3 regions of the Mycobacterium sp. NGS68 genome follow, and region 1 is predicted to be linked to each of the others. Evidence: riboswitches for the same ligand, from Rfam matches in the RefSeq annotation. Region 1 holds a riboswitch; each other region holds the start of a gene.

Region 1 (10,266 bases):
CAGCGACCGGCGCAGCTCGTCGGCCCGCTTGATCGCCTCCGTCTGGCTGGCTTCCAGCGCCAGCTCGCGCTGCCGGACCAGCCCCGCCGCCTGGTTGGCGACCGCGCCCAGCACCCGGCGGTCCCGCGCGGAAAGCTTCCTGCCCGCCAACAGCAGCCAAAATTCGTCGTCGCCCACCTCGATCGCCGTATCCGCGGAATCGACGGTCCGGCAAGGCTCGTGGCCGGCGGAGGCGACGACGTCGGTCTGGTGCCGGTCTTCGCCGACCTCCCGCAGCAGGCTGACTGCGCGCTGCGAATAGGTCTCGCGCACCCGCTCGAGCAGCGTCTCGAGATCGGCACCGCGCAGCACCGAGCCCGCGAACAGCGTCAGCAGCTCCGCCTCCTGCGAGGCGAGCCGGGCCTCGCGGGTGCGTTTGGCCGCGCCGTCGACGAGGACCGCGACCGCCACCGCGATCAGTAGCAGCACCAGCTCGGTCACCGCGCTGTTGGGTTCGGCGATGGTAAAGCTGTGCCGCGGCGCGATCAGGAAGTAGTTCAACAGCATCCCGGACAGCACCGCCGAAAGCACCGCCGGGGCAACGCCTCCCAACAGGCCGACCAACAACACCCCGACGAAGAACAGGGCGCTCTCGCCGCCGGTGTCCAGGTACGGGTCCAGCAGGCTCACCGTGACGGCGCAGATGGCGGACGGGATGACCAGCGCCGCCAGCCAGGACGCGACGCGTCGCTGACCGGGCCCGAGTGACGCCACCCGAAAGCCTCGCTTGGCTTCCTCGTGGGTGACCAGGTGCACGTCGATCTTGCCGGAGCGCTGCACGATGGTGGGGCCGATGCCCTCCTCGAAAACGCGCGCCCAGCGCGACCGCCGGGACGTGCCGACCACCAACTGGGTGGCGTTCATCTCGCGGGCGAAATCGAGCAGGGCCGTTGCGATATCGTCGCCGACGACGGTATGCAAGGAAGCGTCCAGGCTGCCCGCCAGCTCGCGAATCTTGCTGAGCCGGGCCGCCGACAGGCCGGCGAGGCCGTCGCCGCGCAGCACGTGCACCACCATCAGCTCGGCGCTGGATTTCGACGCGATCCGGGATGCGCGCCGTATCAACGTCTCCGATTCCGCGCCGCCAGTGACCGCGACCACCACCCGCTCGCGGGCCTCCCACATGTCGGTGATCTTGTTCTCCGCGCGGTATTTTGCCAGCGCGGTATCCACCTGGTCGGCCAACCACAACAGCGCCAGTTCCCTTAGCGCGGTGAGGTTTCCGCGACGGAAGTAGTTGGACAGGGCGGCGTCGATCCGATCCGGCGCATAGACGTTGCCGTGGGACAGCCTGCGCCGCAACGCCTCGGGGGTGATATCGATGAGTTCGACCTGCGCGGCCTCGCGCACGATGGAATCCGGAATCGTCTCCTTCTGCTCGATCCCCGTGATCTGTGCGACGACGTCGTTGAGGCTCTCGAGATGCTGGATATTGACGGTGGAGATCACCGTGATGCCCGCGTCCAGCAGTTCTTCGACGTCCTGCCAACGCTTTTGGTTGGTGCTGCCCGGGGTATTGGTGTGGGCGAGCTCGTCGACCAGCACCACCTGCGGGCGGCGCGCCAGCACCGCGGGAACGTCAAGCTCGGCGAAGCTGCCACCGCGGTACTCGATCCAGCGCGGCGGAATGACCTCGATGCCGTCCAGCAACTCGGCGGTCTTGTGGCGGCCGTGGGTTTCGATGACGGCGGCCACCACGTCCGTGCCCCGTTCCAGGCGGCGGTGGGCCTCGCCGAGCATCGCGTACGTCTTGCCGACGCCCGGCGCCGCACCCAGGTAGATGCGCAGTTCCCCGCGCTTGGGGTGTTGGGCCTGCAGGCTGACGTCGTCGGTCACGTCAACCATCATCCACCGTGACCTAGCCGGTGACCGGGTACCGCTGGTCGAGTTGCAGGTTCAGCGTCACGACATTGACCGTCGGCTCACCGAAGAACCCGAGCACACGACCGTGTCGGTTGGCCGCAACCATCGCCCGAACCTGGTCCGGTGTGATGTGCCGCGCCTTGGCCACTCGCGCGATCTGGAGGTCGGCGTAGGCCGGGGAGATGTCGGGGTCCAGGCCGCTGGCGCTGGCCGTCACGGCGTCCGCCGGAACCCAGGGCTTGTCCGAAGCGGCCCCGTGAATCGGCACGAGCTGACCGCTCGCATAGTCCTCGCCGGCCTTCGCGCATGTGACCCGAACTCCCTCGTAGAAGGCCAGGAATGGCTCAGGCGTCGTCGTGCACGGCTCGTTGATGCTCACCACCCTGGCCGGGTGCGCGATGTAACCCCGTGCATCACGCGGGCCGATCACCGACAGCACCGCGCCGACGCCGCCGCCGGTGCAGAACGGCCGCGACCCGGCCTCTGCGCCCAGGCCTTCGAGCCGCGCGACGGCCGCACTGCGCGCACACACCGACGTCAGCAGGCTCGGCTTGGACGGCGCGTCGACGATGCTTTCGGGCCCCAGGTTGCTGCCGCCGCTGGACAACGGGTCGTACCCCGTGCCCGCCACCGAGGGCCGGCTCTGGAAATACTGCGGCAGCGGGTTGCCCGACGAGTCGGTGAACGATTGCCCGATCAGCCTGCTGCCGACCTGCTTCCCGGCGGCGGTCACGATCGACCCCTCCGCCTTGTCGTGCAATCCGGGCACCAGGGCAAGCAGCCAGATGAGCAGCGGGTAGCCCAGGCCGAGGATCACGGTGAGCACGAGCAGCGCGCGCAGGGCGGCCCAGTGTTGGCGAATTATGTTGGTGTAGTGCATCTCACGCCATTCCCGGGAGCAGTTGGACCAGCAGGTCGATGAGTTTGATTCCAATGAAAGGTGCGACGATGCCACCGAGTCCGTAGATTCCGAGGTTGCGGCTGAGCAGCTTCGAGGCCCGGCTGGGCGTGTACCGAACGCCCCTCAGCGCCAACGGAATCAGCGCGACGATGACGATCGCGTTGAAGATCACCGCGGACAGGATCGCCGACTGCGGACTGTGCAATCGCATCACGTTGAGCAGGTCCAGACCGGGGAACAGCGTCACGAACATGGCGGGGATGATCGCGAAATACTTGGCGATGTCGTTGGCGATGGAGAACGTCGTCAGTGCCCCGCGGGTGATCAGCAACTGCTTGCCGATTTCCACGATTTCGATCAGCTTGGTGGGGTCGGAGTCCAGGTCCACCATGTTTCCGGCCTCTTTGGCCGCCGATGTACCGGTGTTCATCGCCACGCCGACGTCGGCCTGCGCCAGCGCGGGGGCGTCGTTGGTGCCGTCGCCGGTCATGGCCACCAGGCGCCCGCCCTGCTGTTCGCGCTTGATCAGCATCAGCTTGTCCTCCGGCGTCGCCTCGGCGAGGAAGTCGTCGACCCCCGCCTCCTCGGCGATTGCCTTGGCGGTCAACGGGTTGTCGCCGGTGATCATCACCGTCCGGATGCCCATCAGCCGCATCGCGTCGAATCGGTCGCGCATACCCTGCTTCACCACGTCTTTGAGGTGGATGACGCCGAGCACGTCCGCTTTCTCCACCCCGTCGAGGCCGATGACCTGGCCCACGACCAGCGGGGTGCCGCCGGCGGCGGAGATGCCGTCGACGATCTCGCCCAACTCGGCGGGAACGGTGCCCCCGTGGGCGCGCACCCACTCGGCGACCGAGTTGGCCGCGCCCTTGCGGAGCTGGCGCCCGTCGACGTCGACTCCGGACATCCGGGTGGTCGCACTGAATTCGACCCAGGTCGCGTTGGCGAGCTCGCCCGGGGTCCGCGCCCGCAGGCCGTACGCGTCCTTGGCGTAGACGACGACCGAACGGCCCTCGGGGGTTTCGTCGGCGAGGCTGGACAGCTGCGCGGCGTCGGCGAGCTCGCCGTGGGTCACCCTGGAGAGCGGAATGAACTCTGACGCTTGGCGATTGCCCAGCGTGATCGTTCCCGTCTTGTCCAGCAGCAGGGTGTTGACGTCGCCGGCGGCTTCGACCGCGCGGCCGGACATGGCCAGCACGTTGCGTTGCACCAGGCGGTCCATGCCGGCGATGCCGATGGCCGACAGCAGCGCGCCGATCGTGGTGGGGATCAGGCACACCAGCAGGGCCACCAGGACGATGCCGCTGATGCCGGCGGCGCCCAGGGCCGACGTGTCCGGCACGCCGGGGTTGCCGGCCTTGGAGTAGATCGCCAGCGGCTGCAGCGTCGCCACGGCGAACACGAAGATGATCGTCAGGGCCGCGAGCAGGATGTTGAGCGCGAGCTCGTTGGGCGTCTTCTGCCGGTTGGCGCCCTCGACGAGCGCGATCATCCGGTCCACGAAGCTCTCGCCAGGCTTTTGGGTGATCCGGACCACGATGCGATCCGAGAGCACGGTGGTCCCGCCCGTCACCGCCGAGCGGTCGCCGCCGGATTCCCGGATCACGGGTGCCGATTCGCCCGTGATGGCCGATTCGTCCACCGACGCAATGCCTTCCACGACGTCGCCATCGCCGGGGATGACCTCGCCTGCGACGACCACCACGACGTCGCCCTGTCGCAGCAGCGGCGCCGCGACATCTTCGGGCGCGCCGGCGTGACCGGGCGCCCAGTCCGTCAGCCGATGCGCGATGGTGTCGGCCTTGGACTTGCGCAGGGTATCGGCCTGGGCCTTGCCGCGGCCCTCGGCTACCGCTTCGGCGACGTTGGCGAAAAGCACTGTCAGCCATAGCCAGAACACGGTCAGCCAGCTGAACCAGGTGTCGTCTCCGAATGCGAGCACCGTCGACCACACGGCGCCGATCTCCACGATGAACATCACCGGGTTGCGCCACAGGGTGCGGGGGTCGAGCTTGCGCAGCGCGTCGGGCAGGGACTTCAGCAGCAGGGCGGGGTCGAGCAGGCCGCCCTGCAACTTGTCGCCGGGCACGTGGCTGGTGCGCCGTCGCACCGGCGAAATCGTGGTGTCCGTGGCATTCATGGCTCAGTGGATCCCTTCGGCGAGCGGCCCCAGGGCCAGCGCGGGCAGGAAGGTGAGGGCAACCAGGATGACCGTCACACCGACCACCAGGCCGACAAATTGCGGCCGGTGGGTGGGCAGGGTGCCGCTGGACTCGGGCGTCGCACCCTGGCGGGCCAGCGAACCGGCCAGCGCCAGCACCAGGATCATCGGCAGGAAGCGGCCGAACAGCATCGCCAGGCCCAACGCGGTGTTGTACCAGTCCGTGTTGGCCGACAGGCCCGCGAAGGCGGAGCCGTTGTTGTTGGCCGCGGAGGTGAACGCGTACAGCACCTCGGACAGGCCGTGCGGCCCGGTGTTGGCCATGCCGTCCCGCTGTCCGGGCAGCGCCATCGCGACGGCTGTCCCGAGCAGCACCAGCAGCGGGGTGACCAGGAAATAGCCTGCCGCCAGCTTTATTTCGAGCGACGTGATCTTCTTGCCGAGGTACTCCGGCGTGCGGCCGACCATCAACCCTGCGACAAACACCGTGATGACGGCCAGGATCAGGATGCCGTACAGACCCGAGCCGGTGCCGCCCGGCGCGACCTCACCGAGTTGCATGTTGAACATCGTCATCAGGCCACCGAGGCTGGTCAGGGAGTCGTGGGTGGAGTCCACCGCGCCGGTGGAGGTCAGCGTGGTGGCGTCGGCGAAGACGGCCGAGTTCGCGACCCCGAGCCGCTGCTCAACCCCCTCGCTCGCCGCGCCGGCCGCCATCGGGACGGTGCCGTGGTGCTGCAGTTGGAACAGCATCATGAACGTGACGCTGATGGCCGCGATGATGCTCACGACCGCGGCGATCGCGTAACCCTGCTTCTTGCTGCCCACCATGCGGCCGAACGTGCGTGGTAACGAGAAGGAGATGACCAGCAGGAGGAAGATCTCCACCCAGTTGGTCCACGCCGTGGGGTTCTCGAACGGGTGCGCGGAGTTGGCGTTGTAGAAGCCACCGCCGTTGGTGCCCAACAGCTTGATCGATTCCTGGCTGGCGACCGGTCCGCCGGTGATGGTCTGCCCGCCTCCTGCCAGCGTCGTCACGACCTGGTCGTTGAGGTGAAAGTTTTCGATCACGCCGCCGGCGACGAGCACGACCGCGGCGAGGATGGAGATCGGCAGCAGGATGCGCAGCGTGCCGCGCACCAGGTCCACCCAGAAGTTGCCGAGCTCGCTGGTGCGCTGGCGGGCAAACCCGCGCACCAAGGCCACGGCGACGGCCATGCCGACCGCGGCGGACACGAAGTTCTGCACCGCTAAACCGGCCATCTGGACCAGGTGGCCCTGGGTGGACTCGCCGGAATAGGACTGCCAGTTGGTGTTGGTGACGAAGCTGACGGCGGTGTTCCAGGCCAGGGACGGAGTCATCTTCGTCGCGGGGTCGTGCAGGTGCAGCGGCAGCTTGCCCTGCACCAATTGCAGGACGAACAAAAAGATCACGCTGACCGCCGAGAAGGCCAGCACGCTGCGCGCGTAGGTTCCCCAGGTCTGCTCCGAGCGGGAGTTGACGCCGATCAATCGATAGACCATCGACTCGACGCGCGAGTCTTTGTCCGACGTGTATGCCCGATACATGTAGTCGCCGAGGGGCACATGCACCAGGGCCAGCGCCGCGACCAGGACGACGAGGAAGATGAGGGGTGCCGTCAAGTCCGTTGTGCTCACTAGAACCTCTCCGGAAATAGCAGAGCGCCAACGAGATACAGCGCAATAGCGATCGAAAGCGCTAGACCGATGGCGTTTTCGTAGTTCATAGCCGCTCGACCAGCTTCTGCATCAGGCCGAGCAGCGCGAACACCGCCAGCGTCAGCGCGAGGTAAACCAACACGCCCATCATTTCTCCCATCCGGCTTGGCCACGGCGCTGTCGCGGGCGTAGTCAGCTTGAAATTAGATCCGGCCGGCGGCCCGCGCGGGCGGGTTGACGCTTTCCTAACGTCCCTGGCAGCCACCTTTACGTTTTCTTAACGGGTGCTGTGACAGCGATGCGAATCGCCGTTCTCCGCTTGACGCGCTCCGTTGTTCGGGTCTTTAATGAGCCTGCGCTTCGTTAGGTGAGGCTTCTGCGCGAATACAGGCCACTGATCCGACGACGTCGAGAGACGCCCAGGGTTAGGACAGGTCTTCCCGGCTCAAGGGATGACCCAAAGTGGCTTCCCGCCGTGTCGGCGGGATACGTCGCGTAGTGCCAAAGCTCTGATGAGAGAAGTGTTTCGGTCGTCCCTTGGGGCGCCCCGATCGATTCTTCTCCCAACAACCTGCGTTGCGTTGACGGCCGATGCGTGCGCGCATCCGATCGCGAGGAGGTGGGGACGACATGGCACTCGGTGATAGTCCGTACCCCAGTCCGGCGCGAAAGACGTTGTCTCTCAGGCCTGCTCACAACCGGCTGACTGCGTAAGTCGCGACCTTAGCCTGTTGCGCCCCAAGAGGGTTGCGTAGCAGGCAAGTCCGGCGTGCGCGCCGCCGTTCCTGCGTCGTTGCCACAACACGCCGCACCCGACTCGACTTGGAAGTTCAATCATGAGTTTTCTCAACTGGAATGCGCGGTACTCGGTGCCGGCGGACTCCGCCGCCCAACGGCGCAACGGCGACCGGCCGGACCCGCCGGCCGCAGAGACGGGTGCGGTGCTCGATTCTGCGCACATCGGCGACATTCACGGCGCGCTGGGCAGCATCGGCCAGCACGAAACCGCGCATGGCCGCAGCCGGTGGCAGCGGCTGCGGCTGTTGCTGGCGGTCATGGGCCCTGGCCTGATCGTGATGGTCGGCGACAACGACGCCGGCGGCGTCGCAACCTACGCGCAGGCCGGGCAGAACTACGGCATGACGCTGCTGTGGACACTGGTGCTGCTGATCCCGGTGCTCTACGTCAACCAGGAGATGGTGGTGCGGCTGGGCCTGGTGGCCGGCGTCGGGCACGCGCGGCTGATCTTCGAGCGGTTCGGAAAGTTCTGGGGCGCCTTCAGCGTGGGCGATCTGTTCGTCGTCAACGCGCTGACGATCGTCACCGAATTCGTCGGTGTGTCAATGGCGTTGGGCTATTTCGGGTTGCCCAAGGCCGTCGCCGTGCCGTCGGCGGCGATCCTGTTGTTCGCGGTCGTCGCCGGTGGGTCATTTCGTCGGTGGGAGCGGCTGCTGTTCGCCCTCATCGCGGTCAACGTGGTCGTCTTCCCGCTGGTTCTGATGCTGCATCCCAAGGCCGGACAGGTCGCTTCCGGGCTGGTGCCGTCGTTCCCGGGTGGCCTCAACTCGACGCTGCTGTTACTGATCGTGGCGATCGTCGGTACCACGGTGGCGCCCTGGCAGTTGTTCTTCCAGCAATCCAACGTGGTCGACAAGCGGCTGACACCACGCTGGATTCACTACGAACGCATGGATCTGCGCATTGGCATTGCGGTGGTGACGCTCGGGGCGACCGCGATCATGATCGCGGCGGCATTCGGGTTGGCCGGCAGCGAGGCCGCCGGGAACTTCACCGACGCCGGCTCGGTCGCCTCCGCGCTCAGGGACAACATCAGCCCTACCGCCGGCGGGTTGTTCGCGATCTTGTTGCTCGACTCCTCCCTGATCGGTGCGAACGCGGTGGGACTGGCCACCACCTACGCGCTCGGTGACACGTTCCGGCGCCGTCATTCCCTGCACTGGAAGCTGACCGACGCCCCGGCGTTCTACCTGGCCTACGGGCTGCTGTTGGCCGTCGCCGCGGCGGTCGCGTTCAGCCCCGACTACGTGCTGGGCGCCCTCACGCTCGGAGTGCAGGCCCTCGCCGGAGTGCTGCTGCCGTCGGCCACGGTGTTCCTGGTGTTGCTCTGCAACGACAAGCAGGTGCTGGGCCCGTGGGTGAACACCACCCGGCAGAACGTGGTGGCCGGCACCATCGTCTGGGTACTGGTGCTGCTGTCGCTGGCACTGACGGCCGCCACGATCTTCCCCCATCTGTCCACGGCCACCATGGAATTGGGCTTCGCGGTCGGTGCGGCCGTGGGTGTCGCCGGCGGTGTGGCGCTGTACGGGAACCACCGGATCGAGGGGTTGCGCGAAAAGCGCCGGCGGCTGGCTCGGGTGCGGGCCGCGTTCAGCGGCATCGATCCCGTTGACATCGATGAGGTAGCGGCGCTGCCGCACGATCGTGCCGACCGTCGGGCGGTGCACGAACAGGACCGATCGACCTGGCGCACACCGGCGCTGGAAGACCTCGAAGGGCCCATCGTCACTCCGCTGCGGTTGGCCGGGATGATCGCGCTGCGCGCCTACCTGCTGGTGGCCACCGCCCTGGTCGCGGTGAAGATCGGCCAACTCATCGTGGGCTGACCGCGGGTGCCCGTCCGCTACGCGTTGTCGCTGGTGGGGACGTCGATCAGCGGAATCCGCAGCCGGAACACGGTCCGGCCGTTGGCTGACTCGGCGGTGACCGAGCCGTGATGCGCCTTGGCGATCGAGCTCACGATGGCCAGCCCGAGGCCGTTGCCCGACCCGTTGGTCCGCGACTTGTCGGCGCGGACGAACCGCTGGAACAGCCGCGGCAGGATCGCGGCGTCGATGTCGGGTCCGTCGTCGTCGACGGTGAGTTCGGCGAAGGGCGCGCCGGGGCCGCGATAGTGACGGGTGATTCCCGTCGTGACAGTAACCCCGGGTGGCGTGTGTACCCGGGCATTGGTGAGCAGGTTGCTCACGGCCTGGTGCAGGCGGGCCTGGTCGCCGCGGACCCATACCGGTGCGTCCGGCAGGTCCTTGACCCAATTGTGGGTGGGCGCGGAGACGGACGCGTCGTTCACCGCGGTGATGGCGAGGTCGGCGAGGTCGACGTCTTCGGTCTGCAGGTCTTCACCCTCGCCCAACCGCGACAGCAGCAGCAGCGAGTCCACCAGCGACGTCATGCGCCGGGCCTCGGACTCGATGCGGGCCAGCGCGTACTCGGTGGTGGGGGGTAGGGCCGAGCTGTCCTGGCGGGTCAGTTCGGCGTAGCCCTGGATCGACGCCAGCGGGGTGCGCAGTTCGTGGCTGGCGTCGGTGATGAACTGGCGCATGCGCAGATCGGAATCGGCGCGGTGCGCCAGCGCGCTGTCGACGTTGTCGAGTAGTCGGTTCAGCGTGTGTCCGACGATGCCGACTTCGTTGTCGGGGTCGGTGTCCTCCGGTTCCACCCGGGTGCTGATGCGATGGTCGTCGCCGGTGAGGGGCATCGCCGCGACCTCGGCCGCGGTCGCGGCGACCCGCCGCAGCGGGCGAAGCGCGAGCCCCACCACCCATACCGTGAGCCCCGCCGTGATCGCCAGCGCGGTCGCCACGAGGATCGTGGTGGT
Region 2 (10,266 bases), on a different contig from region 1:
GACGAGAGGGGCGTCGCGACTGGCAAATCGCTTTGCTGGGATGACGCACCCCGATCTGCGCAACTGCGGCGCTGCCCCGGGTGCGCGGACCATGACAGGAGGTGGGACGGCTGGCCTGACCGACTGTGGCTGTACGAAGTTGACCGTTTCTTTCCGATCCGGTCACGGCGCCATTTCACCGTCTGAATTCGGCGGGCGCCGCGTACCCAACACCGCGCCGCACCGCGACGCCAACGCGGCGGCCAGGGCCCGTAACCGGGTCGGACTATCCGATGGGACCGACAGGGAGAAGTCCGATGTCTTTTGCAGTGACACAATCAGTTTCGCTGGCGGCGGCCGGCGGCGCACCGAACGGCGCCGACCGCCTGCCCGTCCACCAAGTGGCCACCGAAGCCACCGACGCTACCGCGGCTCGTTAGGGGTCGGCGGCGATGGACTTTGGCGCACTACCTCCGGAAATCAATTCCGCACGTATGTATTTGGGGCCGGGCTCGGCGCCGATGCTGGCCGCCGCTTCGGCCTGGAGCGGCCTGGCCGAGCAGCTGCAATCGACGGCATCCTTTTATCTGTCCGTGATTTCGGGCCTGACCGAGGAAGGCTGGCTGGGGCCGGCGTCTGCGACGATGGCGGCCGCGGTCGCCCCGTACATGGCCTGGATGAGCAGCACCGGGGCGCAGGCCGAGCAGACCGCCGCGAACGCAACCGCGGCCGCGGGGGCCTACGAGGTCGCGTTTGCCACGACGGTGCCGCCGGCGGTGGTCGCGGCTAACCGCGCTCAGCTGATGTTGCTGGTCGCGACGAACTTCCTCGGCCAGAACACCGCCGCGATCGCGGCCACCGAGGCCGAATACGGCGAGATGTGGGCACAGGATGCGGGCGCGATGTACGGTTACGCCGCCGGTTCGGCGGCGGCCGCCGAACTGACGTCGTTCTCGCAGCCGCCCCAGACCACCAACCCGTCCGGACAGGCCGCCCAATCCGCCGCGGTCTCCCAGTCCGGCAACACGGCGGCTGCCAGCGGTGTGCAGCAAACGCTGAACCAGCTGACATCCGCGCTTCCCAACGCGTTGCAGTCCCTCACATCGCCGCTGGCGGCCGACGACCCGACGTGGGATTTCCTGAACTCCAACTTCTTCAACGGGATCATCTCGGGCGGCTATACCAACCCGGCCATAATCCAGCAGACGGTCACCGCGGCGATGGCCGACATCAACGCCGTCGCGCTGGGCGGCGCACCGGAGACCACCGCGCTCCCGCCGATGGGCGCGGGCACCGGGAACGCCGTGTGGACGCCGTTGATTTCACCACCCAACGCGTCGTTGAGCTCTGCGCTGGCCGTGCCGTCGGGCCTGTCCGGCATGAACGCCGGCACGGTGTCGGCCGGGGTGCATCAGGGCGCCTTGGTCGGGCGGCTGTCCGTGCCGCAGAGCTGGTCCGCGGTGGCCCAGGTGGAGAACCACGCCGGCGTGGCGCTGCCCGGCGGCGGCTGGAACGGCGCCGCGGTTCCGGAGGGGAGCGCGGCCGGCGCACCCGGCATGCCCGGCTTTCCGGTGGGGCGCGGAGCCGGATCGCACTGGGGCAACGGGCCTCGGTACGGCTTCCGCCTCACCGTGATGTCGCATCCGCCCGCCGCGGGGTAGCCGGATCTCGGTCATTTCCCGGCCTTTTGGTGACGACGCAATCGCGCTCGGGTTGCAGCTGAGTTGACTCACAACGATGTGAGTGCCACCATAGCCTCTGTATGCACCTCGCTAGGTGAGGCGTCTACACGGATACAGGCCACTGACCTCGAACGTCGAAAGACGCCCAGGGTCAGGACAGCTCTTCCCGGCTTAAGGGTTGAGCCCAAGTGGCTTCCGGCTCCACGGAGTCGGATACGCCGTGTGGTGCCAAAGCTCTGACGAGAGGGGTGCCGCGCCCGGCTTGTTTGTCGGGCCCTCAACCTCGCGTACACCACATGGCATCCCCGTGTGCCCTGGCCGAGAGGAGGTGAGAGCGAAATGAGTCCTGGTGATAGTCCGTATTCCAGACCGCTGACCATTTCGTTGCGATCCGACCCCGGCACCCCTTCCACAGTCTGAATCGGCTTACGCCGCAAAAGACTTCACGCTTCCGCTGCGCGGATGCGTGCTGTTGGACTGCGTAAATCCAGCGCCCGGGTCCCCTTTCCGACAAGGAGAAGCCCAATGTCGTTCGTAGTTGCGCATCCAGAAGCGCTGGCCGCCGCCGCCGGCCACTTGAACGCCGTCGGATCCGCGATGGCCGCGCAGAACATGGCCGCGACCGCCGCGACGACCGCTCTGCCCGCCGCCGCAGCGGACCCGGTATCGGCCTTGGCGGCAACACAATTCAACGCCCACGGCGCGATGTACCAGGCCGCGGGCGCCCGGGCGATGGCCATCCACGAGATGTTCGTCGCGATGTTGGGTGCCAGCGCCGAGTCCTACACCGCCACCGAGGCCATCAACGCGATCGCTGCCCGCTGAAGGGGAGGCAAACGATGACCGCCGCACTGGATTTCGCGATGCTTCCGCCCGAAGTCAACTCCGCACGGATGTACGCGGGGCCGGGATCGGCCCCGATGCTGGCCGCCGCGTCGGCGTGGAACGGGCTGGCCGCCGAGTTGCGCTCGACCGCATTGGTTTACGGTTCGGTGCTGGCCGCGCTGACCGGCGAGGAATGGCATGGTCCGGCGTCGGCGTCGATGGCCGGCGCGGCCACCCCGTACGTGGAGTGGATGGACATCACCGCCGCGCAGGCCGAAGAGACCGCGGCCAAGGCCGAGGCCGCCGCCGGCGCGTTCGAGGCCGCGTTCGTGGCCACGGTGCCGCCCCCGCTGATCGCCGCCAACCGCAGCCAACTGGCCGTGCTGGTGGCCACCAACATCCTGGGGCAGAACACCGCCGCGATCGCGGCCACCGAGGCCCAGTACGCGGAGATGTGGGCCCAGGACGCCGCGGCGATGTACGGCTACGCCGCGTCTACGGCAACGGCCACCCAGCTCACCCAGTTCGCCCAGCCGCAGGAGACCACGAGCTCCGGTGGGCTGGCCGCGCAGTCGGCGGCGGTCGCTCAGGCCAGCGGGGTGGCCGCGGGCAACCAGCAGTCGACGCTGTCCCAGCTGATGTCCGCGATACCCACGTCCCTGCAACAACTCGCGTCGACGGTCGGAGCGGGATCCACGGGGACGTCTTCCGGCGGCAACGGCATCTGGGATGTGTTGGGGCTGAATTCCAATTTCTGGAACACGGTGGCGTCATCCGGGCTCGGCATGGCGCCGGTCACGGCGCTCTCGTCGTTGATCGGCCTCGCCGGCAACGGCGCGAATGCCGGTGTCGTCGGGGGTGCCATTGGGGACGCAGCGAGCGCCCTGACCAGCCCGTTCGTCGGCGTGGGCGGGGTGGGCGGGCTCGGCGGCGCGGTGTCGGCGGGTTTGAGCAAGTCGGCCGCGGTGGGCACGTTGTCGGTGCCGCCGGGCTGGACCGCCGCCGCGCCGGTACACGGCCCGCTGGGGTCCGCACTGGGGGGCACGCCGATGATCGCGCCGCAGGGTGCGGCCGGCATGCCCGGAGTGCCGTTCGGCGGCGTGGGCGCCCAGGGTTCGGGCCGCGCCATGCCCCAGTACGGCTTCCGCCCGAACTTCGTCGCGCGCCCGCCTGCCGCCGGCTGACCTCGACGGTGTATCCGGCTCTCGGCGTTGGCTTTTCGTGCCGTCGCGGGGCCGACGCGGGCTCCGCGGCGGTGCCCTGACCCCCGCCCTGACCGGCGGTTTCGGGCCGCGGGGCCGCTCCCGCCCGTTTCCCAGCGAACTCGCAGCGTCGCTGCAGGCTTTCTGCAGTAGCGCATATGTATTCTTGGTGAAATTCGTTGGGAGAGAGTATGCCAATTGCCAACCGATTCGACGGTGTCGAGGCGGCGGGGAACCGGATATCTCGTCTCGGTTGCCTGTCACGACGAGATTATGGGTGCGATTTTCCTTGACCCGTAATTTGACTATTTCAACGACAGTCCAATAAGGGGTAAATTCCGGCCCGCCGGATTTAGAGCAAACAATAAAGCCAACAGCCGGTCATGTGCTAGACAAGCCTGTGACCTGGCATTTTCGTGTGTCCACAACCAAAATTAAACAAAGATCTCACACCCGGTCTCGACCGCAGTGATATTTCTGTTTACATGATGATTACCTGCCGGGAACGCATCGTGAATAAGTTCAATGCAGGCTGGTCACCACGTGAAAGCGCTGCGCCAGAGTCGTGGACGATATAACAATTTCCGAATCGCTACGGTGGCCGTCCCGCAACTCGAAATAGGGCCGAGCTACAACCTGACTACATCGTCGAAAGGGGTAAGACATGTCGTTTGTGACCACCCAGCCGGAGGCGCTGGCAGCAGCCGCCAGCAGTCTGACGGGCATCGGTTCGGTGATGAATGCCGGAAGCGCGGCCGCGGCCGCCCCGACCACCGGCGTCATTCCCGCCGCGGCCGACGAGGTGTCGGCGCTCACCGCGGCACAGTTCGCCGCGCACGCCCAGATGTTTCAGGCGATGGCCGCCCAGGCGGCGGCGATTCACGAGCAGTTCGTGACCGCCCTGACGACCAGCTCGGCGTCATATGCGGCGACCGAGGCGGCGAACGCGGCCGCTGCGACCTAGGAACCGGGGGAATCAGGAGTGTTTGTCGATTTCGGTGCGCTTCCGCCGGAAGTCAACTCCGGCCGCATGTACGTCGGTGCCGGATCGGGGCCGATGCTGGCCGCAGCGGCGGCCTGGGACGAGTTGGCGGCGGATTTGCAGAGCACGGCGGCCTCGTACGGGTCCACGGTGAGCAGCCTGGCGGCGGGCCCTTGGACGGGTCCGTCCGCGATGACGATGGCCGCCGCCGCCGCACCGTACGTCGCCTGGATCAACGCTGCGGGCACGCAGGCCGAGGTGGCGGGCACCCAGGCCAAACTGGCCGCGGCCGCCTACGAGACGGCTTTCGCCGGCACGGTGCCCCCGCCGGTGATTGCGGCGAACCGGGCATTGCTGGCGGCGCTGGTCGCCACCAATATCTTCGGGCAGAACACCCCGGCCATCATGGCCACCGAAGCCCACTATGTGGAGATGTGGGCCCAGGACGCGGCCGCGATGTACGCCTACGCCGGTTCCTCCGCCAGCGCGTCGCAGCTGACCCCGTTCACCGAGCCGCCGCAGACCACCAACACGTCGGGCACCGCCCTGCAATCCGCCGCGGTTTCGCAGACCAGCGCCTCGACCGGGTTGGACATCGGTTCGAAGCTGTCCCAGCTGATCAACTCGGTGCCCACGATGCTGCAGCACCTGGGAACGACGCTCGGCAACACCGGGCAGGCCGGCGGTGCGGGAAATCTGTTGTCAGGGCTCGACATACCGCAGTTGGCCAACGTTTCGCTGCCGACCAGCCTGACCTCCGACCTGACCAACTGGAACACCATCATGTCCACGCTGGTATCGAGCCCATATTCACTGCAGGGTCTCTCGTCGATACCCGGTGGCCCGTTCCTGTCATTCGGGCAGGTCTATGCGTACGCCCAGAACGGGCAGGGCCTGCAGTCCTTCTTCGGACCCGCCAAACCCATCGCGGGGGCGCTCGCCCCGCTGGCCAGCGACCTCCCCGCACACATGCCCGGCGCGAGCCTGACCGGCAGCGCGACATCCGCCTCGATGGGCCGTGCGGCGCTGGTCGGCAGCATGTCGGTGCCCCAGGGGTGGACCCAGGCCGCCCCGGAGGTCAGGTTGCTCGCCTCGGCGCTGCCCAACAACCTGGCGGCTCTACCCGAGGCCGCGATGGCCGACGCCGACGGCAGCATGTTCAGCCAGATGGCCCTGTCCAGTCTGGCCGGACGGGGTCTCGGCGCAACCACTTTCGGGTCCGGGGGCGGGGGCATGGCGCGCGCGATGAGCAGCGTCGTCGAGGCCGATCCCGCCGCCGCCACGATCATCGTGCTCCCGGCGCTCGAGGACTAAGGGGAAGTCGACATGTACTACGCAACGCTTCCACCGGAGATCAACTCGGGGCGGATCTACGCCGGACCGGGCTCGGGCTCGATGCGCGCTGCCGCGACGGCGTGGGAAACGCTGGCCGCCGACCTGCAATCCACCATCGGCTCGTACTCGTCGGTGGTGTCCAGCCTGACCAGCGGGCCGTGGATCGGCCCGTCGGCGATCAGCATGACCGCCGCGATCACGCCCTACCTGACGTGGATGCAGTCCACCGCCGCGCAAGCCGCCGAGGCCGCCACGCAGGCCACCGCCGCGGCCACCGCCTACGAAACGGCGTTCGTCGCGCACGTCCCGCCGACGGAAATCGCCGCCAATCGCAGCCTGCTGGCGCAACTGGTGGCGACCAACATCTTCGGCCAGAACACGCCCGCGATCGCGTCGACCGAAACCCAGTACGGCGAGATGTGGGCTCAGGACGCGCTGGCCATGAACAGCTACGCCGCCTCCTCGGCGACCGCCAGCAACGTCACGCCGTTCACCGCCGCACCGCAGGTCACCAACGAGGCGGGGGTGGCGGGGCAGGCCGCCGCGGTATCCCAGTCCGCCGCGACCGCGGCCGGCAGCGTCCAATCGGCGGTGTCGTCGCTGACGTCGATTCCCAACCCGCTGTCCTGGGCGTTGCAGGTCGGCGCGAACCTCAGCACCGACTACACCCAAACGATCAACGGTCTGCTGAATTCCCTCTTCGGACCGAGCGCGGCATCGTCGCTGGCGCTGGTCTACAACGCGATCAAGACGCCCCTGGGCTTCACCACGGGCTTCAACGACATCGGTCTGCTCGTCAACTTCCCCGCATCCCAATTCCTGAAGTTCGCCCCGCACGCGGCGGCGGGCGGGCTGCTCCCGAAGGACCTGCTCGGGGGCGGCCTGACGCCGCACTGGGGCCGGGGCTGGCTCACCGGCGCAACCAACCCGGTGCATGCGGACTGGGGACGCGGCACACTGGTCGGAAAGCTGACCGTCCCGCCGAGCTGGGCGGCAGCCACGCCGGACATCAGGATGGTCGCCGCGGCCTTGTCCGAGGCAGGGGCGGACGCCGTGCCGGCGGCCGCGCTGGGCGAGGCGAGCCTGTTCAGCTCGATGTCCGCGGCCGGCATGCTCGGCAGTGCCTTGGGCGCCGGGGCACCCAGCGCGCTGTCGGGTACCCGCGTCCGAGGTCGGCTCACCCCGATCAAGGACCTGAAAGACGCGACCTCGCCGGAGAAGCTCAAGCGCCTGGTAGCCCAAATCTCGGAGAAGCCCGAAAGCGTGCAGCACCACAGCGTCGACCAGGAGGGCCTGGACAGCCTGCTCGAGCAACTGGCGAAGAAACCCGGAATCCACGCCGTGCATCTGAAAAGCAAGTCTCAAGTCGTGCCGTCCGATGCGCAGTTGGGTTGACAGACAGCACGATTCGACGCGGCAGCCGTTGGGAGGACCAATTGTGAGAATGCACCTTGCGCTACTCGGCGTGGCCGCCGTGATCGGCCTCGCCGCGCCGGCCTACGCCGACCCGGCCCCCGAACCCGCCGGCGACGACAACGGATTCATCGCCGCGCTGCAGCAGAGCGACATCGGCTTCGGCAACCCGGCGTCGGCGATCACGTCGGCCAAGGCGGTGTGCACCTGCCTGAACAACGGTGAATCGGGGCTCGAAGTCGTCCACGATCTGAAGACCCACAATCCTGCTATCACCATGGAGCACGCGAGCAAGTTCGCCGTGATCGCGGCGCAGTTCTACTGCCCCAACCAACTCTCCAAGGCATAGCAGTCGTTTACGGCTCAGCACGTTGAGCCGCTTCCTCGTTCGGTAGCGCAGCAACCGCATAACCTGGCGCGCATCAGTTAGCGCCACGCCCCGGTCACCTCGACCGCGCCGCTCCTGGTACGGGCCGCGCGATGATCGCCGCACGGCACCGAGTCACCGACCGATCTGATGGATTTCATATGAACTCCACAGATTTGCCAGCACGCCCAAATGCCCGTGATTACCATGGCGGCCAACCAAGGAATCGGAGGGAATACGGAAGGCCGCCCAACCATCGCCGCCGGCAGGGTTTCTCACGTCGTCACCAGTGAGGTAGCCCGTGCCCTCGGCGGCGGACAGGGGGAGCCGCTGGCGACGGCCGGGGGCAGCCGGCGACCGCCGGGAGCATCATGATTGCTGATAACGGGGCCGATATCGCTCCGGCTGCCGATGTGATTCCTGTTGGCGCCGAAGGGCTTTCGGCTCATGACTGGCGCCGAACGGCGGGTGGCCGCGGCGAGGGCGGACCCGGTTTCGTCGCAGGCCGCGGACGCGACCGACACGCTCACGGTTGCTTGCGGACGGGCTTGCGGACGGCCTTGAGGACGGGGAGGTAAAGGCGTGTTTGTGGACTTCGCGGCGCTTCCGCCGGAGGTCAACTCCGGGCGGATGTACATGGGCCCGGGCCCGGCGCCGATGTTGGCTGCCGCGGCGGCCTGGGACACCGTCGCGAGTGAACTGCATTCCCACGCGGCGGCCTACGGCGCGAACATCGAGGGGTTGACCGTCGGGTCCTGGCAGGGGCCCGCGGCGATGGCGATGACGGCCGCGGCGGTGCCGTTCGTGGCGTGGATGACAGCCACCGCGGCGCAGGCGGAGCAAACCGCGATGCAGGCCAGGGTCGCGGCCGCTGCGTACGAGACGGCCTTTGCGGCGACGGTGCCGCCACCGGTGATCGAAGCCAACCGCACCCTGCTGATGACCTTGATCGCCACCAACATCCTCGGCCAGAACACCGCGGCGATCGCGGCCACCGAGGCCCTGTACATGGAAATGTGGGCCCAGGACGCTACCGCGATGTACGCCTACGCCGGATCGTCGGCGGCCGCCACGCAGCTGACGCCGTTCTCCGAGCCGCCGCAGACCACCGATCCGGCCGGGGTGGCCAGCCAGTCCGCGGCCGTGGCGCAGGCCGCCGCTGCACCCGCGGCGGACATCCAGTCGCAGATATCGCAGCTGATCAACCTGGTGCCCAATATGCTGCAAAGCCTCGGCTCGACGAGCGCCCTGGCCAACCCGTTGGCGGCGACGCCGGCGGCGACGATCATCGACGCCATCTATCCGATCGTGTCGAATCTGCGGCCCCTGTTTGCGGCCATCACCGGCGCCTACAGCCCGATCGGGGCGATCATCCTGCCCGGCGGCTGGTGGCTGTTGTCCCTGCAGATCCTGGGTCTGTCGCAGAACGGTCCGGGCGTCGCCGAACTGCTCAGCGGCAAGACCCCCGCCGGGGGCCTGGCGCCGCTGCGGGGCGGCTACGTGTCGTTGGTGACCCCGGAGCCCGGGCCCGGGGGAGTCGCGGCATCGATCGGCCGCTCGACGCTGGTCGGCTCGCTGTCGGTGCCGCGCGGCTGGGTCTCGGCCGCCCCGGTGATGCGGACGGTCGCGTCGGTGCTGCCGGGCGCGGGGCTGGACGCGGCCGCGGCGGCCCCGGCGGTGACCGAGACCGGTGTGTTCGGCGAGATGGCCATGGCCAGCCTCGCGGGACGCGCGCTCGCGGGCGCCACGATGCGCACCGTGAGCAACGGCACGCAGGCCACCGGTGGCGCCGTCGCGGACGACATTGCCACCACCTCCACGATCATCGTGGTCCCGGCGGACTGACCACTCGACGCCCAAATAACAAGGAGCAGAACAGATGTCATTTGTGACGGCACAACCGGAGGCGCTGGCGGCCGCGGCCGGCAACCTGCAGGGAATCGGCGCCGCGATGGACGCCGAGAACGCCGCCGCCGCGGCCCCGACCACCGGCGTCATTCCCGCTGCCGCGGACGAGGTTTCGGCGCTGACGGCGGCGCAGTTCGCCGCGCACGCCCAGATGTACCAGGCCGTCAGCGCGCAGGCGGCGGCGATCCACCAGATGTTCGTGAACGCCCTGGCCACGAGCGCCGGTTCGTACGAGGCCACGGAAGCCGCCAACGCCGCAGCCGCCGGCTAGCGGCAGGCAAAGGGAAGGTGGGGCAATGAGTTTCGCGTTCCAACCACCGGAGATTACCTCCGGTGAGATGTACGCCGGACCCGGCGCGGGGCCGATGCTGGCAGCGGCCGCCGCGTGGGAAGCCCTGGCGACCGAGTTGCAGTCCACGGCCGCCTCGTACGGCTCGATCGTCGAGGGCCTCGCCAACGAGGCGTGGACCGGCCCCTCGGCCGTCGCGATGGCCGCGGCCGCGGCGCCCTACGTGGCATGGATGTCGGCCACCTCGGCGCAGGCCAGGTCGGCCGCCAGCCAGGCGGGCGCCG
Region 3 (10,266 bases), on a different contig from region 1:
ATACTGTGAATTACTTCAGGCATGTCTGCCCGTCCGCCTGCACCTGAGGGCGGTTCATCCAGTAGCCGATAGCGCCATGCTGGGCATGGGCACGCCAATTTGGCGAAAAGGGCTGCCAGCCAGGGTGTCTCTCGCGTCGGCGAAATGGTTACCTAACAACCGGGCTGTTCCGATTGTGCGTTTCTCGTTGTGGCCGAGACGGTCTCGGGACAATTACCGGCCGCTGAGCTGGATAGCTTTGACGATCAGTAGCAGTGCGCCGACAAACAGGTAGGTACGCAAGGCGATCATGCCGAGTCGGGTGCCAGGGGACCAAGTGACCGGCTCGAGCAGAGTGAGGGGCGGCATCCGCCAAGTGCTGCGATCGACCGGCCGGGCCGGAACAGCTTTCGCCGGCGCAACTGGTTGGCGACGGGCCATCCAGCGCAGCACGGGTACCGCGGCGGCGCCGAGGATGACGGGTGCCGCGGCCAGGTAGCCGGCGACGGCGACGACATCGAGGTGGGGAAATATTGTGGTGGCCATCAGAATCCCCGACAGCAACAGCAGGGTGCCGACGATCAGACCGGCGATCCAGTTAAGCCAGGGCCGATTGGTCCAGGGGCCCAACACTTCCCGGTCATTGCACAGCAGCAGCAGGAACACGCTGGCGCTGGGCAACAGCAGGCCGGCCAGCGCCTGCACCGCGGTGGTGATCACCCCGAGCGGGGCACCGGGGATCAGCACGATGGCCGCGGCCAGCACCACCATTGCGGTATAGGAGAAGTAAAACTGTTTGGCGTCGCCGAACCCGCGGTGCAGTGAGTGCTTCAGGCCGAGAACATCGCCGAAGGCGTAGCTGGTGGCGAGGGTTACTGCCGCGGCGCCAAGGATCGAGGCGTCAATCAGCACGATCGCGAATATCGAGCCGAGCATTTCGCTGTGTCGGCCTAGCAGTTGCGCGACGGCCCCGGCGTCCGTGAACTTGCCGGTGGTGCTGGTCGAGCGAGCCGCCCAGTCGCCGGTCATCACCAGCGCCGCGGCCCCGATAACCACGACGAACGCCCCAAGTATGGTGTCGGCGCGCTCGTAGGCCATAAACCGGGGAGTGATGCGTTTGTCGACGACGTTGGACTGCTGAAAGAACAGCTGCCACGGTGCCACGGTCGTGCCGACAATTGCGATGATCAAAAGGACCGCATCCGAGCTAATACCTCCCGAGATGCTGGGCACCACAAATGATTTCACCGTATGGCCCCATTGCGGGTGCGACATCAACAACATCGGGATCTGAATTAGGCTGATAGCGATGAAGACGAACATGGCCCGCTCCCAGCGCCGGAAGCTGCCGCTGGCCATGATCGCGACCAGCGCCACCGCCGAGACGGGCACCACCACGTACTTGGAGACGCCGATGTAGTCGGCGGCCAGTGTGATGCCGATGAATTCGGTGACAATCGTCAAGAAGTTCAGCAAGAATAGATCCCCGACGGAAAACCACCCCCAACCGCGACCGAACCTTTCATTGATCAAGCGGGCGTGCCCAACTCCGGTGACTGCGCCGAGTCGAACCACCATCTCCTGGTTGACGATGAGCACCGGGATCAACAGCAGTAGCACCCAAAGCAACGAGTAGCCGTAGTTCTGGCCGGCTTGCGCGTAGGTGGCGACGCCGCCCGCATCGTTGTCGCCGACCATCACGATCATTCCGGGACCGACGATGGCCAGCAGCGTCAGCAGTCGGGTCTTCAACGTGCGGGGACGGTCCGTCTCGCCGAGGCTGATGCGCCCGAACGCGCCCTCGATATCGCCCAGATGCGCGGTATCGAGCACGGCGCTGCGTTGCGGCGCTGCCTGTTTGGTGCGACCGGCCACCAGACGGGGGCTGGTGACTTTGTCGGCGCGTGAGGTCATGGCGTCTCACCTCCCGGCGCCGACGCGTTGGTTTCGTCGGGTCGGGTGATTTCCCGAACCGGACGAGGGGCGGGTTCGCGGCGTCGCCAGTCCTCGGGGATGGTGGCTTCCAACACGTCGTCGACGGTGACCACTCCAAGCATGCGGTCGCGCTCGTCGACGACGGGGATGGAATAGAGGTTGAAGTCGGCCATCAACCGTGCGATGTCGGTGAGGTCGGCATCGGCGCTGACACAGACCGGGCCGGAATCCATAAGCGCTTCAACGCTTTCGTCGGGTTCGGCCTGCAACAGGGTGATTACCGATACCACACCGGCAAGGCGTTTGCCCTCGTCAAGGACATGCATCATGATGAGTGCTTCCGCTTGTATGCTGCGCGCAACGGCGATCAGGGCCAGGGCCGAGCCCGCGGTTGCGGTGGCGGCGCAGCAGACGAAGTCGACGTTCATCAGCCCACCGGCGCTTTCGGGATTGAAACCCATCAGAGTGATGACCTTGGTGCGCTGCGGGGCGGGCATCAGGTCTAGCACGCGCCGACGCCTTTTTTGCCGCAGGTCTGCGATCGCGTCGGCGGCATCGTCGGCACGCATACGGCCCAAGAGGCCGGCGACGTCGCCGTCGGGCATGTCATCGAAGAGCCGGCTGGCCTTGTCGGGGTCGAGTTCCTCGAACACGTCGGCCTCCAATTCCGGGTCAGTGCGGACCCGGTCGAGGATTTCTCCGCCCTCGGCCTTATCGGCGTCCTCGAGCAGATCGGCGATCTCGGCCGGTTTGAACCCGCCCATGCGGCCCCAGTGGCGACGCACCGCGTCAGAGCGGACATGTCCGATCAGCGGTTCGAATGCCTTCCAATCGCGGGGCGCGCGGCCACCCGAGCCCTTAATCAGCCCGAAAAGCCGCGGGGGACGCCGCGTGTCGAGTCGCGTCAGTACCCACCCGGCGCCGCTATCTTCGAGCGTGACGTCGTATGCGCGAATCAACTCGACGGCAGCCACATCGATCAACCGATGGCCGAGCACGTCTGCACGCAGCAGCACCTCACCTTCTCGGCGCTCAAAACCTCGAAGGTCAACCTTGTTCTTGGCCAACACAATTTGGTCCGACGCGAATCGGTGAATGGCCAGGCTGCCGATGAACACGCGCCGCCCGCCGACCCCGGCCACGATCCCGGTCACCAGCGGATACTCGTGGGCACCGCGTAGGCGGACGATCACGTCCTCGACTCGGCCCACCGCCTCACCAGTGCGGGCTCGCACCGGGCCGCGCAGCAGCTGGGAGAGATGGATTATCGGTAATCCGTGATTGGGCTCGGGCGTCTTATCCGGCGTGCTCACTGGGCCCTCCTCGACACTTCTTCTGGCCTTCGATCGACTGCGGATCAAGCAGGCAGCTCGAGACGCCGGCGTCACCGCCGCTCGGTGCGCCACGTCGCGGCCGCCATCGTGAGAGCGGGGCCAACAGGAACTTCGTGGTCACAATGCACCCTTCGAAGATGGTCGCTATTCGGTTTCGAATCTGGATTAGGGAGAGGTCAATCGTTGGCTAGCCAGCAGCTGGCGGGCGCCCCATCACGCGGGGGCGGGATCCGTATATCGGAGCCGAGAACTCGTCCTCGTGGGTCGCTGCCGTCCCTCCCAGCGGCATCCCTGGCATGCCCACGGGCCCAACATCTTCCATCACCATCGGGGTAGTGCCCAGCACACCGTGGTAGGCCCCCTGCCCAAGACGGCTCGTTGCCGCGACGGGGCTGATTGTCGCTCCGCTCGCGCCCCATGCCGGCGGGACCGAGATCGCTCCGACCAGGCTCGCCCGCCCCATCTGCGCCGACATCGCCGAGGCGGTGCTGGTTAACCCTTCTCGCCCCAGCGCCCCTGCCTGACCAAGGCCGGAGGCCAGATTCGCCTCGTCCGCCAACGCATCAGCACCGTTGGTGGCGGGCAATAAGAAGTTGTACGCCGTCACCGAATCGACCACCGATGTCGGGTTGAGTATCCCGCTGGTGGTGAATGCGTTGGAGAAGTTGGCGACACTCGCGTTGTCGAGGAAGCTTCCGACCAGGGACCCGTTCGACCCGTCGAGGAAGTTGAGCACCCCGGCCAGGCCGGTAGCGGAGGTGTTGGTGTCGGGCGCGAGTCCAAGCCAGGCGGCTAGTCCGGATGCGTCCGTCGACGTAGTGGTGGGGGTCGAGGCGTTGGCGGCTCGGGCGACTGTGGAGGCCTGGTTGGCCACGCCTTCGGCATTGGTCGGTGATAGTGGCGCGGTGAGAGGCGTCAATTGTGTCGCTGCGCTCGAGGCGTTGGCGTAGCCGTTCATCGCAGCCGCATCTTGCGCCCACATTTCCCCGTATCGGGCCTCGGCGGCGGCGATCGCCGGGGTGTTTTGGCCAAAAGTATTGGTGGACAACAATATCGCTAGTTCAGCTCGGTTTGCCGCGACCACGCCCGGGGGCACCGTCATCGCAAACGCCGACTCAAAGGCGGCGGCGGCCACATGGGCTTGGGTGCCGGTCTGCTCGGCCCGGGTGGCAGTGGCGCTGAGCCACTCCAAATAGGGAGTGGCCGCGGCCAACATCGACATCGACGAAGGACCCAACCAACTCTCACTGGTGAGCGCATCTACCACTGAACTGTAATACGCTGCAGTGGAGCGCATTTCACTGGCCGTCGTGCTCCAGGCGGCCGCGGCGGCAAGCATCGACGCGGGCCCCGGGCCCGAATACATTCGGGCCGAGTTAATCTCCGGCGGCAACGTCGCGAAATCCAGCATGAATTCTTCTCCTTCAAAGCGCTACCCGCCGGCAGGCGGGCGCGGCATCACTACTGGGCGAAATCCGTATCTCGGAATGGAGCGGCGGCGCCGCCCGCCTGTGGCCCCTACCGGCGCAAAGCCACCCTGGCCGCCCGCCGGGGATGTTCCGATGTCGGCGAGGCCACTGGCCGGCGACGCCGTCCCGGCCGGGCTGATTGTGGTTGCCGAGGTCCAGGACGGGGGTACCGACAACGCGCCGACCAGCCTCGTACGACCCATCTCAGCCGACGCTGCGGCACCCGGGCCGGCCAGTTCCGCCGGCGCAGCGGGTCCCAGCTCCGATATCTTCTCCCCGGGAATCGCTAACGCCGGCGTGCTGATTGCTTCCTTGTCGCCGCTCATCAAATAGTTGAAACCCGCCACCGTGCCCAAGATGAATTGCGGGTTGAACGGACCGCCGGCCAACGCCCCGTTGGTCACCGCGGTGCTGAAGAAATTGCCATTCCAGAAAGTCCCCAGCGCCGAATCATCCGACCCGTTCAGCAAGCCAGCCAGATCCGACGACAACGATCCGAAGGAGGAGGAGGACCCCGTAGCCCCGGAGGTTGCCGACGACAGTGTCGACTGCACAGTGCCAACCGGTGTTTCGGCCGCTTGAGCGACCGCGGCGGTTTGGCCGGCCACGCTTTCGGGTGTGGTGGGTGATTGCGGCGCGGTGAGCGGCGTCAATTGTGTCGCTGCGCTCGAGGCGCTGGCGTAGCCGTTCATCGCGACGGTGTCTTGTGCCCACATTTCGGCGTAGTGGGCCTCAGTCGCGGCGATCGCGGCGGCGTTTTGACCAAAGATGTTGGTGGCCGTCAACGTCGCAAGCTGGACGCGGTTGGCCGCGACCGCCGCCGGGGGCACCGTCATCGCAAACGCCGACTCATATGCAGTCGCGGCCGCGCTGGCTTGGCTCCCGGCCTGCTCGGCCCGGGTTGCGGTGAGTGCCAGCCACTCCAAATAGGGGGTGGCTGCGGCCAGCATCGACACAGACGACGGACCCAACCAGCTCTCGCTGGTCAGCTCTGAGACCACCGAGCCGTAACAAGTTGCTGTGGAGCGCATTTCAGCTGCCATCGTGTTCCAGGCTGCGGCGGCGGCCAGCATCGGTCCTGACCCAGGACCGGAATATATTCTGGCCGAGTTAATTTCCGGCGGCAGCGCCGCGAAATCAATCATTGATCTATCCCCAGCAGCTCACCGGGCCGCGGCTGTGTTGGCTGCCTCGGTAGCCGCATAGGATGCGGCGCTGGTCTGCAACGTGGCAACGAACATCTCATGCATCGCCGCGGCCTGGGCGCTCACTGCCTGAAACGTTCGGGCGTGTGAGGCGAACTGCGCGGCCGTCAAGAACGACACCTCGTCGGCAGCGGCGGGCACCACATCGCTCATCGGGGCGGCGGCTGCCGCATTCTGCGCGGCCAGCGCCGATCCCACGGCCTGTAAGCGGCTGGCGGCGGCGGTCAGCGACTCGGGTTGTGCAGTGACAAAAACCATCGGAACTCTCCTCATGAAAACAAGCAAGCTTCAGCTACGGTGCGGCAAGCGCACGCGGCCACCACATCTCAGCTCAGGCGGCTGATGTGAAAGTAAGCTTCTTACAGGATGATTCAGGCAGAAGCGACGCTGGGGCAGGGTCGGGACGAAATGCCGATGAATCGCAAACAGAGTCTATGTCTATCGCCCGGAGTCAATTTCGCTCCCACCTCCTCGCGGCCAGGCATGCTGGGATGCCACTTATCGCAATGGGATGAGAGCCCGGCGGGACGGCCGAGCCGGCACCCCTCTCGTCAGAGCTTCGGCACCACACGGCGTATCCGGACCATGTGCGGTCCGGAAGCCACTTGGGCTCAACCCTTAATCCGGGAAGAGCTGTCCTGACCCTGGGCGTCTTTCGACGTTCGAGGTCAGTGGCCTATATCCGTGCGGACGCCTCACCTAGCGAGGTGCTTGCGAGTCAATCCTGCACCTGAAAGCCAACTCGAGTCAAGAATGTTGCGACGCGATCGCGACAATTTCATTTCAACGACCATTAACGGCTACCCGCTCCACCGGTCATTCCATGCCGTCGCGATCGAGATACGCAAACTACATAGGCTTAGCGCCATCCCAGATCGACCCACCTGTTATCTGGAGTTTTACGTTTTCTTTACGGTTGCCGGATACCTGTCCTAGCTACGAAGGGGCGAATGCAGCAAGCAAAGATGTCGCCCGGCTCATGAAGTACGAGCCACCGGGAAATGGCGTTGCGGGGCCTTCGCCGCGCCGACGTTCGTGAGCCGCGGGGCGGTGCCGAATCGCTGCGTTTTCCACCTTTCATGAGAGCCCGAACCTTGCGGATGGGAACGAGTAGTGCCTGGTCCAGCGCGGCGTTAGAGTCGCGTGGGCGACGGCAGGCCTGGACGGACGTGGCGATTTTGGTCTGTTTTGTATAAGGAACCTTGAATTGGCAGGTTATTCACAGGCTCGACCCATTTCCGCCAGCCCGTTCAAGGGTTAAGATCATCGCGGGCATTTGACGTTGTTCGAGACAAATGTCGATATCGCAGTGGCTGGCGGTGCCATTCGTGGGCTCGCAATGTTGCCGTGGACTGTATCGACTCTGAGATCGTCGAGAATTAATCGCGCTACCGGTGATCCGGTGCAGAAATACGTCCGCGCCAAGGCTGCTCGGAATACCGACGCGCTTTCATTCTCAGGCAGCGGCGGTTGATTATCTGGGCGCAAACCAAGCCTCGGTTAGAGCTCATTGAATATCCCGCATTCCGGTCGTGCGGTGCCTTGCTTCGGCATGCCTTGGAGGTGCGGAGGTGCGAATGAATGCGGTCTTCTTCGGTCTCACGTAGACGATCCGGTCACGTAAAGCACCTTCCAATCGCTTGGGGCACAACTATATTCAGACTCGCGGTTCACCTTCCCGCGGCATATCCGGCCGGCATTGCGGCGGGTGGCCACGACATGGACCGGCTTGGACGGCTGAAAACCGTGTTGTCCCAGGGGAACCAGGCAACCCGGCATCCCATCGCGCGAAGGCCGAATTCGCCCACCCGAAGTTCCGCGAAAAGCTGCAACGACCGCCGACCCCCGCGCAGGCAACTACTCGAATCTTCGCGCATAGCCGACCGTGTTGTACCGACTCTCTCTGGGGGGTTGGTCGTCGTCGTGCTGCTGGGGCGCCCGTCCCTTGCGCAGTGTGCACATCAATTCCCGGTAAGGGCCAACGAGGTAGGCGGTGTCGCCGGCTCCAAGACGCGCGTCGGACAGCGGCTGCAGCTGGACGGGCGCGCCCGGGCGGGTGATCGCGATGACGCGTGTTTGGGTGCATTCCTCTGCCACTCGCAACCCGTCAAGTTCGCTGCCGGCCTCTACATGCATCGCGCCTACCATGTATGTGCTCTGACCCACCGAAAATGTGTCCAGCACCTCGAGCCCCAGCGCGGCGCCGACGAACCACGGCGCGGCCAGTTCCACGGTCGATCGAACGTTTTCGAAACCGAAGCGCTGTGCCACCGCGAAGCCGAGTTCGCGATCGTATATCCGTAGCACAAGGGGTACCTCGGGCCGGTTGAGTGCGGGTATCACGGCAGGGCCATACATCTCACGCAGCACAATCCCGGTCTCGATGTTGAACATGTCGTCCTGGGTCAATACGGCGACCGCTCCAGCGCGGTCGATGCAGGCCGACTCCAGCGTCTGTTGCAGCGTCGCGTCTCCGAAGATCACCGGTACGTCGCGTTCTGCGACCAGGGGCAGCAGGGGATTGTCTTCGTCGTTCGTGATCACCGCGACGGCGTATCCGGCGTCGGTCAGCTCATCAACTACGCGAATACCAACCGAACCCAGCCCTACGACGATGACGTGGTAACGCAAATGGCGCACCCGCCGGCGTCCGGCCGTATGGACGAACCGGCGCGATAGCAGCAGGTCGGCGATGAACGCCACGAGGACGGCCGTGTTTGCCATGCCGACGAACATCAGGACGACGCTGAATGTTCGCAGCCAGGTGGCTTGTTGGACGAAGCTGACGTCGCCGTAGCCCACCGTTGTGATCGTTTCGGCGCTGAAGTACAACGCGTCGAGCCATGTCATGCCCGGAGGGCGTTGGTAGCACAACCGCAATAGGATCGTCGAGCTGATCAGCAGGGCCATTCCGATTGCCGCCGCGGGATAGAACGCCGGGTTGACGTCGTCGCGCATGGTGCGCGCGGTGTCGAACAGTCGCCGCAACAACGGCCAGCGGGTGCGCGTAACGATAGGCCTGGAACTCTTCATATCCCGGGCGGCCAGCTGCTCGGCGGTGCCGATCACCGCGGTCCAGTCGCCGGCATGCACCTGCAGGTCGCGTTCCGGGCAGGCGATCATCTCGCCGAGGGAGTCCGAGTTTTCGCCCCGGATCACCGCCACCGGTGCGAGGTCGCCGTGGATGTCACGCAGCGTCGCATCACGCGGCGCCTTACTACCCCAGACTGCGAATTTGATGCCGGCCGCCTCAAACGGGTGCATGGTGAGGGCCAGGCACGCCTCGACGACTGACGGCGCGGCGAGGTCAGCTACGTCGAGGATCGCCCCGGGCCCGTTGTTGGCGGCCATCGCTCCCCGCACCACGTCGTTGTCCAAACGCACCACCACGCGTACATCCGGATTGGCTTTCCTTGCCAACAGCGCGATCTCGAGATTTGTCGAATCGTCGTCCCCGGCACAGACGACGGCGAGCGCGCGGGCGATCCCGGCGTCACGAAGCGCCCGAGCGACCCCGGCGCCGGAGAGCCTGACAACGCGTGCACCGGCGTTGCTCAGGTCTTCGACGATCGTCGTGGCAAGCGCATCATCACCGCTGACAACGACGTGGCCGTCAAGGGGACCGTCGAATTCCTCGAAGTCGACGAAGCCGATCTGGCGACTATCCCCTAGTGGCTCTAAAACATGCATGATTGAAATCCATTTCTGCAGAACCTGAATTGGCCGGGTCTACAGCAGCGCTCGCTGTGCGTGGAACAGCTAATGGACCAGGCGCAGCGCGGCCGCCCGGGGACCGGATGCACGCGACACGAAGTTTCGACCGGAACTGGGACTATCGCCTGGACTCATCTGGCCCTCACCTCCCTGCCGCCAGGACACACGCGGGTGTCGCCGCTCCATCAGGTACCGAAACGGAGATCTCTCTCGTCAGAGCTCTGGCACTGCACGGCCTACCCGACGTGTTCGGAGTCGCTTGGACTCCATGCCGGGAGGAACAGTACTGCCCGGGACGCCTCTCGACGCTCAGGCCAATGTCCTATGCCACACATATGCTTCACCTAGCAAGATGCTTGCAAACTCCAATAATTGCGGCTCAGGTGGCCTAAGTCAATCCGACTGTTCGCCTCGGCAACGCAACGCGCGAGCCGTTATTCGTCGAGGCCGTGCTCGATGGCGTAGCGGGTCAGCTCCACCCGGTTGGCCACCTGCAGCTTGCGAAACGTCGCCTGGACGTGGTTTTCCACGGTGCGATGGCTCAGCGACAGCTTTTCGGCGATCTGCTTGGCGGACAATCCCTTCGCGACGTAGCGCAACACCTCCGTCTCGCGCTCGGTGAGGCTGGGG

The links. A riboswitch is a leader RNA that binds a small molecule or an ion and turns the genes downstream of it on or off. The one in region 1 is predicted to bind magnesium.
Region 2: it holds a riboswitch for magnesium, as region 1 does, so the genes downstream of both, AC5Y5V_RS14065 (PE family protein) here and AC5Y5V_RS23995 (NRAMP family divalent metal transporter) in region 1, are expected to answer to the same signal.
Region 3: it holds a riboswitch for magnesium, as region 1 does, so the genes downstream of both, AC5Y5V_RS03900 (PE family protein) here and AC5Y5V_RS23995 (NRAMP family divalent metal transporter) in region 1, are expected to answer to the same signal.

What each region holds. Positions count from the first base shown of each region.
Region 1 is NZ_JCALCE010000027.1:73,167-83,432, forward strand. Features, by position in the region: gene AC5Y5V_RS23965 (DUF4118 domain-containing protein) at 1-1,887, opposite strand, end outside; gene AC5Y5V_RS23970 (potassium-transporting ATPase subunit C) at 1,898-2,782, opposite strand; gene kdpB (potassium-transporting ATPase subunit KdpB) at 2,784-4,946, opposite strand; gene kdpA (potassium-transporting ATPase subunit KdpA) at 4,950-6,626, opposite strand; gene AC5Y5V_RS23985 (potassium-transporting ATPase subunit F) at 6,626-6,715, opposite strand; gene AC5Y5V_RS23990 (potassium-transporting ATPase) at 6,712-6,807, opposite strand; M-box (ykoK) riboswitch at 7,000-7,175, shown strand; gene AC5Y5V_RS23995 (NRAMP family divalent metal transporter) at 7,484-9,274, shown strand; gene AC5Y5V_RS24000 (sensor histidine kinase) at 9,292-10,266, opposite strand, start outside.
Region 2 is NZ_JCALCE010000011.1:31,217-41,482, forward strand. Features, by position in the region: gene AC5Y5V_RS14055 (hypothetical protein) at 297-419, shown strand; gene AC5Y5V_RS14060 (PPE family protein) at 432-1,640, shown strand; M-box (ykoK) riboswitch at 1,741-1,916, shown strand; gene AC5Y5V_RS14065 (PE family protein) at 2,187-2,486, shown strand; gene AC5Y5V_RS14070 (PPE family protein) at 2,501-3,670, shown strand; gene AC5Y5V_RS14075 (PE family protein) at 4,353-4,652, shown strand; gene AC5Y5V_RS14080 (PPE family protein) at 4,719-5,984, shown strand; gene AC5Y5V_RS14085 (PPE family protein) at 5,997-7,400, shown strand; gene AC5Y5V_RS14090 (DUF732 domain-containing protein) at 7,441-7,767, shown strand; gene AC5Y5V_RS14095 (PPE family protein) at 8,374-9,630, shown strand; gene AC5Y5V_RS14100 (PE family protein) at 9,665-9,964, shown strand; gene AC5Y5V_RS14105 (PPE family protein) at 9,990-10,266, shown strand, end outside.
Region 3 is NZ_JCALCE010000002.1:208,675-218,940, forward strand. Features, by position in the region: gene AC5Y5V_RS03880 (Nramp family divalent metal transporter) at 214-1,893, opposite strand; gene AC5Y5V_RS03885 (magnesium transporter MgtE N-terminal domain-containing protein) at 1,890-3,179, opposite strand; gene AC5Y5V_RS03890 (PPE family protein) at 3,436-4,659, opposite strand; gene AC5Y5V_RS03895 (PPE family protein) at 4,681-5,862, opposite strand; gene AC5Y5V_RS03900 (PE family protein) at 5,881-6,180, opposite strand; M-box (ykoK) riboswitch at 6,459-6,636, opposite strand; gene AC5Y5V_RS03905 (NAD-binding protein) at 7,780-9,612, opposite strand; gene AC5Y5V_RS03910 (response regulator) at 10,071-10,266, opposite strand, start outside.